Regions from separate parts of the Streptomyces sp. NPDC046716 genome, predicted to be linked through region 1. Evidence: riboswitches for the same ligand, from Rfam matches in the RefSeq annotation. Region 1 holds a riboswitch; each other region holds the start of a gene.
The links. A riboswitch is a leader RNA that binds a small molecule or an ion and turns the genes downstream of it on or off. The one in region 1 is predicted to bind cobalamin.
Positions count from the first base shown of each region.

Region 1 (3,247 bases):
CGTCGAGAAGTGCGTCACCAAGCAGGGCATCGCGCTGACCGTGCGGGCCGTCATCGCCTTCAAGGTGGGCAACGACCACGAGTCGATCGTCAACGCCGGGCAGCGGTTCCTGTCCGACCAGGAGCAGATGTCGGTGCTCACCGGGCGGATCTTCGCCGGTCACCTGCGCTCCATCATCGGCTCGATGACCGTCGAGGAGATCGTCACCGAGCGGCAGAAGCTGGCGACGGAGGTGCTCGACACCTCGAAGGCCGAGATGGCGAAGATCGGGCTGCACGTCGACTCGTTGCAGATCCAGTCCATCGACGACGGTGCCACCGGGTACATCGAGGCGATGTCGCAGCCGCACAAGGCCGCCATCCAGCGTGCCGCGAAGATCGCGCAGGCGCAGGCCAACCAGGCCTCCGTCGAGGCGGAGCAGGCTGCCGCCCGCAAGCAGGCCGAGTTCGCGCGGCAGACCGCGGTCGTGCAGGCCGAGTTCAGCGCCGAGGTGGACCGGGCCAAGGCGCAGGCCGACCAGGCCGGGCCGCTGGCGCGGGCGCACGCGCAGCAGGAGGTGCTCGCCGCGCAGACCGAGCTGGCGCTCAAGCAGGCCGAGCTGCGGGAGAAGGAGCTGATCGCGGAGGTCGTGAAGCCGGCGCAGGCCGATGCCGAGCGGATCCGGGTGCTCGCCCTCGCCGAGGCCGAGCGGATGAAGATCCAGGCCGAGGCGGCGGCGTCGTACGACCGGGTCGCGCTGGACCGGATGCTCATCGATCAGTTGCCGCAGATCGTGAAGGAGGCGTCGGCCGGGCTCGCCGGGGCCAATGTCAACGTCCTGAACGGGGCCGATGGGCTCGGCGAGATCGCCGCCGGGCTCGTCGGGCAGGGGCTGACGATCCTCGACTCGGTCCGCAAGAACCTCGGCGCGACGGACGACCCCGGTTCCGCCGTCGAGCGCTACCGGGGCGACGACGGCCCCGTCGAGGTCCGCTGACGCGTTCGGCCGCGGCTCTCGTCGTGGCTGGTCGCGCAGTTCCCCGCGCCCCTGAAGGCATGCGCTGCGCGCAGCCTTCCCCCGGAGGCTGCGGCTCCGCCGCGCCTCTCGCGATGAGATGCCGCACGAAGTGCGCATCTCAGGGGCGCGGGGAACGGCGCGAGAAGCGGCCACCGGCCCGCACACAAAGAACAACCCAGGGGCGCGAGGAACGGCGCGAGAAGCGGCCACCGGCCCGCACACGAAGAACAACCCAGGGGCGCGGGGAACGGCGCGAGAAGCGGCCACCGGCCCGCACACGAAGAACAACCCAGGGGCGCGGGGAACTGCGCGACCAACCCCCACCGGAGCCGCACACGAAGAACAACCCAGTGCGGCCGGGTCCCCGGCGGAGCCGCCCGCGGACGACCCCGAAACACGGCGCCCGGTACAGTGAAGGCGTCGTCATCAAGCGTGTGTGAGGGGAAGCCGGTGGGAGTCCGGCGCTGACCCGCAACCGTCACAGCCGGATTGCCTCACCCGCCTCATGATCGGCTCAGAACCGTCGAGGCATACGGAGCTGGAGCCGCCCGGTACCAGCAGAGCGTGCCGTGCCGCCCGGCTCCCCGCAGGGAGAGGCACCCGCCCCAGCATGAACATTCGCCGCAGCGCCGCACTCGTGGCCGCGACCGTCGTGATCGGCGGCGCGGCGGCGCCGGCCGCCCTCGCGGACGGTGCCTCCCCCTCGGCGTCCCCCAAGGTCGTCGTACCGAGCGGCCTGTACGGGTCCGCCGATCCCACGTACGACGGCGTGTGGCGCCAGTCCCTCGCCCTCGTGGCGCAGAAGACCGAGGACGTCCGGCCCGCCGCGAAGGCCGTCGACTGGCTCGCGGGCCAGCAGTGCGAGAACGGCGGCTTCGCCGCGTTCCGGGCCGAGCCGGGCAAGGCCTGCGACGCGAAGACGCCCGTCGACAGCAACAGCACGGCCGCCGCCGTCCAGGCCCTGGCCGCCGTGGGCGGCCGCGACGGCGAGGTCGCCAAGGGCGTGGCCTGGCTGAAGAAGAACCAGAACGCCGACGGCGGCTGGGGCTACAACCCGGGCGGCGCCAGCGACGGCAACTCCACCGCGGTCGTGCTCGGCGCCCTGTCCACCTCAGGCGACGAGCCCGCCGAGGTCCGGTCCTCGACCGGCAAGTCCGGCTTCGACGCCCTCGGCACGCTGACCCTGCCCTGCTCGGAGGGCAAGGACGGCGGCGCGCTCGCCTACCAGCCCGACAAGAAGGGCGAGCTCACGGCGAACGCCGACGCGACCGCCGCCGGTGTGCTCGGCGCCCTCGGCTCCGGTTTCGCCGCCGAGAAGGGCACGGCCCCGGACGCGTACACCTGCGAGGACGGGGAGCAGGCGAAGACCTCCGAGGGCATCGCGCACAACGGCGCCGTCTACCTCCAGAACCAGCTCTCCACGCACCTGTACCTGAAGTCGCAGCTGGCCGGCGCCACCGACCAGCCCGACTACGGCAACACCGCCGACGCGGTCACGGCCGTGGCCGCCGCGGAGGGCATCAAGTACACGAAGGACCCGTACGCCTGGCTGGAGAAGAACGCGCAGGACTGGGCGAAGGGCGCCGGACCCGCCGCCTACGCCCAGCTGATCTTCGCCGCGCACGCCACCGGCAACGACCCGCGCGACTTCGGCGGCACCGACCTGGTGAGCGCGCTGAACAAGACGGGGCCCGACCCCGCCTCCGCGAAGTCCGCCGCCGACTCCGGTGACGAGAAGAAGGACGACGGCGGCAGCGGGGTGTCCTGGTGGATCGTCGGCGTCATGTTCATCGCCGCGGTCGGCGCCGGAATCCTGATCAGCGGGCGTAAGAAGCAGCAGAAGTGAGCCGCGCCGCCCGGCTGGCGCTCGCCCTGCTCGTGGCCGTCCTCGGGCTCGCCGTCGCCGCGCCCGCGCAGGCCGCCGGGTACCGGTACTGGTCGTTCTGGGAGAACGACGGCGGCTCGTGGACGTACGCGACCATGGGCCCGGGCCAGAGCCGCCCGTCGGACGGCGATGTCGAGGGGTTCCGGTTCGCGGTGAGCGCGGACTCGAAGGACGCCACGAAGCCGCGCGGGGCCGCCGACTTCGACGCGGTCTGCGGCGACACGGGCGCGCAGGACGGGAAGAAGCGGGTCGCGGTCGTCATCGACTTCGGCACGGCCGAGGACGCGCCCGACGGCGAGACCCCGCCGAAGGCACGCACCGCGTGCGCCCGGGTCGGTGAGGACGCGACCGCCGCGGACGCGCTG
Region 1 is NZ_JBEYYU010000010.1:153,337-156,583, reverse strand. Features, by position in the region: gene ABZ930_RS10770 (SPFH domain-containing protein) at 1-976, shown strand, start outside; cobalamin riboswitch at 1,396-1,518, shown strand; gene ABZ930_RS10765 (prenyltransferase/squalene oxidase repeat-containing protein) at 1,608-2,843, shown strand; gene ABZ930_RS10760 (SCO2322 family protein) at 2,840-3,247, shown strand, end outside.

Region 2 (3,247 bases), on a different contig from region 1:
CGGGGCCGTGCTCGGCGGCGTCACGTACGTCCCCGCGCACGACCATCCGTACGCCGAGGTGGCCCGGGAGGGCGAGGCCGAGTTCCGGATGCTGGCCGTGGCCGCCGAGGCGCGCGGGCAGGGCGCGGGGGCGGCCCTCGTGCGGGCCGTGATCGACCGCGCGCGGGCCGACGGACGCACGGCCCTCGTGCTGTCCACCCAGCCCGTCGCGACCGCCTCGCACCGGCTCTACGAGCGGCTCGGGTTCCGCCGGGCACCCGGCCGGGACTGGGCACCGGTGCCCGAAGTGGCGCTCATCGGCTACGAGTTGAGGCTCAGCGACTGATCCCGTACAGATCGCCGCGCACGTCCCGGGCGAGCTGCGCGGCCCAGCGGACGGTCGCGTCGCGGTCGGCTCCCTCGCCGCTGATCACCCGGACGAGGACCCCGCCGACGCGGACGTGGGCGGTGTACGTGGTCCTGGTGTCGCCCTCGTAGGAGATGTCCTGGATCTCCAGGTACGCCTCGTCGCCGAGACCCTCCAGCGGCTCGGTGCGGTAGCGCTCGGTGGCGGAGCCGGCCTCCATGTCGGAAGCGAACTCCGGGCAGTGGCGCAGGATGTCCAGCTCGACCCGGTGCAGAGCGCGGGCCGCCTCGGGACGCAGCGACACGAGGACTTGAGTGACCACGATGTGACCGCGTGGCGGCGCGTGGTTCCGGTCGACCCAGGAGGCGTACGTGGAGGCCGTGGTGCCGCGGTAGGCCGCGGGGCCGAGCCACGCCGGGTCCGCCTCGCTCTCCAGGCAGTACGACCACCGGCCGCGCCGCTGCTCGCGGGTGGACTCGAACGGCATCGCGAGCACCTCGTCGCGCTCCAGGCCCCGCCCGAAGGCGGACGCGGGCAGCAGGGCGTCCCGCAGCCGCTCGGCGCTGAAGGTGCGCCCGTCGGCCGCCACGGCGTCGAGCCCGGGCGCGGTCGCCGGGCCGGTCGGCAGGACCACCTCCGGACGGGGCGCCTCCGGGCGCGTCGGCGTCGGCGTCGGGGACGCGGGTCGGCTCGACGCGGGCCGCTTCGCCTCCGCCGCTTCCGGCCGGTCGGCACCGCACCCCGCCAGAAGCCCCGCCAGAACCGGCACCAAGGCCGCCGTCCGCCACCCGCGCATGGCATCGCCCTCCCCAGGAACGCTCACACTGCGAGACCTTAGCCGACACAAGATGTGGGGCTGCGGCGAACACCCGGCACAACATGTATGCTCGCTCTCGCTGTCAGCGCAGGGGAATCCGGTGCAAATCCGGAACTGTCCCGCAACGGTGAACGTAAGCCTCATACAGGCGTCACGGAGTCCGAGGACCTGCCGACGGCACACCCGAGCCGCCCGGCCCGGGTGTCGACGACGTCCGGGCCTCGTGGAATGGGCCGGTGACGCGGGCCCTGCCGTGCGCGGGCCCCTGCCACTGTCTCCCCGCGGGCCCCGAGCCGAGCGAGGGAGAGCCCCACCGTGACCATCGCGCCCGCTGATCCTGCCTCAGTCGTGGCCGAGGCGGATGCCCCCGGTACCGCGTTGCTGCGCACCCTGACCGAGCTGACCGCCGATCTGCCCGCCGCGGATCCCGGCCGGGTCGCGGCCGCCGCGCTGCGGGGCCGCAGCGCGCGGGCCGACGAGGCCGAGCTGCGCGAACTCGCCACCGAGGGCGCGGCCGGGCTGATCTCCGAGGACCCCGTCTACTCCCGGCTCGCCGCGCGACTGCTCACCCTCTCCATCGCCGCCGAGGCGGCCTCGCAGGGCGTGACGTCGTTCACCGGGTCGATCGCCGTCGGTCACCGTGAGGGCCTGATCGCGGACCGCACCGCCGAGTTCGTCCGTGTGCACGCCGCGCGGCTCGACGCGCTGGTGGACCGCGCGGCCGACGACCGCTTCGGCTACTTCGGTCTGCGCACCGTCTTCAGCCGCTACCTGCTGCGCCACCCGATCACCCGCAAGGTGATCGAGACGCCCCAGCACTTCATGCTGCGGGTCGCGGCCGGTCTCGCCGAGGACGACTCGGCGCGCGCGCTCGACGAGGTCGCCGCGCTGTACGGCCTGATGAGCCGGCTCGACTACCTCCCCTCCTCCCCCACGCTCTTCAACTCCGGCACCCGGCACCCGCAGATGTCGAGCTGCTACCTCCTCGACTCGCCGCTGGACGAGCTGGACTCGATCTACGACCGCTACCACCAGGTGGCCCGGCTCTCGAAGCACGCGGGCGGCATCGGCCTCTCGTACTCCCGCGTCCGCTCGCGCGGTTCGCTGATCCGCGGCACGAACGGCCACTCCAACGGCATCGTCCCGTTCCTGAAGACCCTCGACGCGTCGGTCGCGGCGGTGAACCAGGGCGGGCGCCGCAAGGGCGCGGCCGCCGTCTACCTGGAGACCTGGCACTCCGATATCGAGGAGTTCCTGGAGCTGCGGGACAACACCGGCGAGGACGCCCGGCGCACCCACAACCTGAATCTGGCGCACTGGATCCCGGACGAGTTCATGCGCCGGGTGGACGCCGACCGGCCGTGGTCGCTGTTCTCGCCGGCCGACGTGCCCGAGCTGGTCGACCTGTGGGGCGACGACTTCGACGCCGCGTACCGGAAGGCCGAGGCCGAGGGGAAGGCGCTCAAGACCATCCCCGCCCGCGATCTGTACGGCCGCATGATGCGCACCCTCGCGCAGACCGGCAACGGCTGGATGACGTTCAAGGACGCCGCCAACCGCACCGCCAACCAGACCGCGGAGCCCGGCCACACGGTCCACTCCTCGAACCTGTGCACCGAGATCCTGGAGGTCACGGACGACGGGGAGACCGCCGTCTGCAACCTCGGCTCGGTGAACCTGGGCTCGTTCGTGGTCGAGGGCGACATCGACTGGGAGCGCCTCGACGAGACCGTCCGCACGGCCGTCACCTTCCTCGACCGCGTCGTCGACATCAACTTCTACCCGACCGAGCAGGCGGGCCGCTCCAACGCCCGCTGGCGCCCGGTGGGCCTGGGCGCGATGGGCCTCCAGGACGTCTTCTTCAAGCTGCGGCTGCCGTTCGACTCCCCCGAGGCGAAGGCGCTGTCCACGCGGCTCCAGGAGCGGATCATGCTCGCCGCGTACGAGGCGTCGGCGGACCTCGCCGAGCGCAACGGCCCGCTCCCCGCCTGGGAGAAGACCCGCACCGCGCGCGGCGTCCTGCACCCCGACCACTACGACGTCGAGTTCACGTGGCCGGAGCGCTGGGCCGCGCTGCGGGAACG
Region 2 is NZ_JBEYYU010000002.1:155,225-158,471, forward strand. Features, by position in the region: gene ABZ930_RS02225 (GNAT family N-acetyltransferase) at 1-325, shown strand, start outside; gene ABZ930_RS02230 (hypothetical protein) at 315-1,142, opposite strand; cobalamin riboswitch at 1,213-1,354, shown strand; gene ABZ930_RS02235 (ribonucleoside-diphosphate reductase subunit alpha) at 1,479-3,247, shown strand, end outside.
Region 2: it holds a riboswitch for cobalamin, as region 1 does, so the genes downstream of both, ABZ930_RS02235 (ribonucleoside-diphosphate reductase subunit alpha) here and ABZ930_RS10765 (prenyltransferase/squalene oxidase repeat-containing protein) in region 1, are expected to answer to the same signal.

Region 3 (3,247 bases), on a different contig from region 1:
CGGCCGGCCTCTCGTCGGCGAGAACTGACCGGCGGCGCCCGGGCGGCGCGAGAGGGCCCGCGGAAGGTTCCGCGGGCCCTCTCGTCCGGCTCGGCCCTGCTGCTCGGCCGGCCGGTTCAGTTCGCTGCCGGGACCGTCCGACGGGCCTCGGCGGGCTTGGGGTCGAGCAGGCGCTCGGCCAACTCGCCGAAGAGCAGGCCGAACCCGGTCCACAGCGTGATCTGGATGGCGAGCGCGGAGAGCCGGAAGCGCCAGAGGACGGCGGCCGGGAAGTGCTCGGGCACCTCGTTGATCACGGGCAGGAACCGGAAGGCGAGGCCGACGACCACGGCGAAGGCGAGGACGGCGACGACGGTGGCCCACCAGGTGCCCAGGCGTGGCGCGAGACGCTTGCCGAGGATGGTCGCCGCGATCGCGAGGAGGACGCTGAGCACCATCATCAGGAAGTAGAGGGTGGTCCGTTTCCCGATGGTGTCGGCGTTGCCGACGGCGGGCGGATTGGCCGGGTACTTCAGGAACGGTACGACGTAGACGGCCAGCAGGGCGCAGCCCGACAGCAGCAGCGCGGTCGCGCGGGGGCCGAAGCGGCCCACCCGGCCGAGCGCGAAGCAGTAGGCGAGTGCGGCGATGCCGCCGAAGGCGACGCCGTAGACGAGGACGCCGGTGGCGAGTCCGGCGGTGGACTGCAGGCCGCGGGAAACGAGTTCGGCCTCGTCGCCGTGCGAGTGGCCGGCGTGGGACTCCTCGAAGCCGATCGCCTTGTCGACGAGCGGCTCACCGAGCCAGTAGGAGATGACGAGGGCGAGCACGCCGGCCGCGAGACCGGCGAGCATGCCCCGCACGAGCAGGTTGCGTACGGTGGTGGAGTTCATGGGAGTACGACGTTCCTCCGCCTTCTCAGTGGCAGGGGAAGCCGAGCAGGTGGCGGGCGTCGTGCACCCACTCGTGGACACCCGCTCCGCTGAACACGGAGGTGGCGCCCTGTTCGGCGCCGACGAAGTACAGCAGGACGAGCATCAGGATGCCGAAGAACGCGGCCCAGGGGGCGATCGCCTTCAACGGCAGCTTGGCCGGTATGGCAGGAGTGGTGGCGGTCGGCTGGGCGACGTGCTGCGCCATGGCAGGGCCTCCTTCGGGAGTTCGCGTCCCGTCTCGGTGGTGCACATGGACGACCGTCACGGGTCTGACTCGCAGCACGCCGAGGGCGTCCCGCATCACAGTGGCGCGACCGTGCCGGGTTCTCACCGGCTTCCGTCGACCGTCGTCGATAACGGCACGACATTACCGTCTGTCGCGTGCATGGCCAAGAGCGCGCGGGCCCGCCCGGCGGTGCGGCCGCCTCGTGCGCACCGCCTGCGCCTTCCGGCCAACTTGCGGCACCCCGATGGCCGGAAACAGCCTTTGGGTGGCACAACGCGGACACATCGAAACCCCGTACCCCCTGGGGGTGCCCCCGCACCCAGTCACCAATGGGTTGAGTCGACTTTTGTCAACGCGCCGTCCAAATACCCGCATTGATCCAGGTGGCGCCGCCACGCCGGGCCGTCGAGGCAGGTCCCGCGGGCGCGCCGCACGCGGATGAGCTCGCGATTCACGGACCCCAAAGGCCGCTGACCAAGCGGAATCTGAGGGTCGATCACGGTGATAGCATCCCGGCATCCGCGATCTTGATCCACTCGTTCCGCGCGCCTCCTTGCGATGTGCCCGCGTGTGTGCATCGTCGGTCGGGTGACGCTCTGGGCCGTGTCGCGGGCCCTGACGAAGTGCATCTGTCGCCATGCGCCGAGAAAGGTTTCCATGACACGAGACGCACTGGTGTGGTGCCTGGTTGTGATAGCGGCGATATCAGTCGCCGCCGTTGTGGCACTCACCATCCGCAGTAGAGCGCTCGCGGCGAAGAAGCAGCGGTCAGAAGCCGATCTGCGTCAGCAGGTGAGTGCTCTGGAACGTCAACTCCACGGCTCGTCCGCCGAGTTGCAGAGAATCTGGACCGAGCGCGAGAGCGCCATCCTGGCCGCGAAGGAAGACGCCGAGGAGAACACCAAGGCGGTCCTCAAGGGCGCGGCCAGCTTCCTGCAGAGCCTCGCGGCCGAGCAGACCACTCTGCTGCACGGCGTGCAGCAGCGGTACGGCGGGCACGCCGTCCTCAGCGACCTCCTGGACGTGAACCACTCCAACGCCCAGATGGCGCGCAAGGCCCAGGGCATCGCCGTGATGTGCGGCGCGCCCCTCGGCCGTCGCAACCGGGCGGCCAGCGTCTACGACGTGGTGCGCAGTGCCCAGGGCCAGATCCGCAACTTCAGCCGGGTCGCGATCATGCAGCAGACCGGTCTCGCGCTGAAGGCGTCCGCGGTCGCGCCCGTCGCCCTCGCCGTGGCCGAACTCCTCGACAACGCTGCCAGCTTCTCTCAGCAGGACGCACCGATCGAGGTGACCTTCCAGCGCATCCAGAACAACCTGTGCATCGTCATCGACGACGCGGGCGTCAGCATGAGCGACGAGGACCGGCAGCGCGCGACCGCGCTGCTCTCCGGTGACGACGTTCCCCGCCTGTCGCAGCTGGGCACCCAGCCCAAGTTCGGCTTCCCCGTCATCGGTCTGATCGCCCGCCAGTACGGCTTCAAGGTGGATGTCACCGGAGTCTCCCGGTACGGCGGTGTCCGCGCCGTCGTGCTGCTGCCCGAGGAGCTGTGGACCATGGAGGAGACACCGCCGAGGGCCGACGCGCCCGTCAGCCGCATCCGTCGGACCCCGGCTCCCCAGGAGCAACCGCCCGTCGAGCAGCCCGAGCCGGCGGCGGAGACCCGTTCCGAGACGCGTACCGAGCCCCCGAAGCGCACGGTGCACGGCCTGCCGAAGCGGGGAGAGCGCCAGTCCCCCATCGCGAGCGTGCCCGACGCGTCGCCCCGCCGGCCCGCGTTCGGATCCGCCGACGGAGCTCCGCGCACCTCGGGCCGCAGCCTGGGCGCCCTCCAGCGCGGCACACTCTCGGCCCGCAAGATCGACACGCCGTCCGCCGAAGGGTCTGAAGACGAATGACGCCAGACCTGTCCTGGATGCTCCAGGACATCGTGCAGAACGTGCCCCTGGCACGGCACGCAGTTCTGCTGTCCGCCGACGGCCTTCCCCGCGGCTCGACGGAGGGCCTCGACCCGAAGGACGTCGACACCATCTCGGCCGCGATGGCCGGCATGCAGTCCCTCAGCCGCGCCACCGCCCACTTCGCCGGTTCGGCGAAGGACGGGGA
Region 3 is NZ_JBEYYU010000032.1:57,490-60,736, reverse strand. Features, by position in the region: gene ABZ930_RS23670 (histidine phosphatase family protein) at 1-28, shown strand, start outside; gene ABZ930_RS23665 (CbtA family protein) at 117-872, opposite strand; gene ABZ930_RS23660 (CbtB-domain containing protein) at 898-1,119, opposite strand; cobalamin riboswitch at 1,159-1,296, opposite strand; gene ABZ930_RS23655 (ATP-binding protein) at 1,798-3,039, shown strand; gene ABZ930_RS23650 (roadblock/LC7 domain-containing protein) at 3,036-3,247, shown strand, end outside.
Region 3: it holds a riboswitch for cobalamin, as region 1 does, so the genes downstream of both, ABZ930_RS23660 (CbtB-domain containing protein) here and ABZ930_RS10765 (prenyltransferase/squalene oxidase repeat-containing protein) in region 1, are expected to answer to the same signal.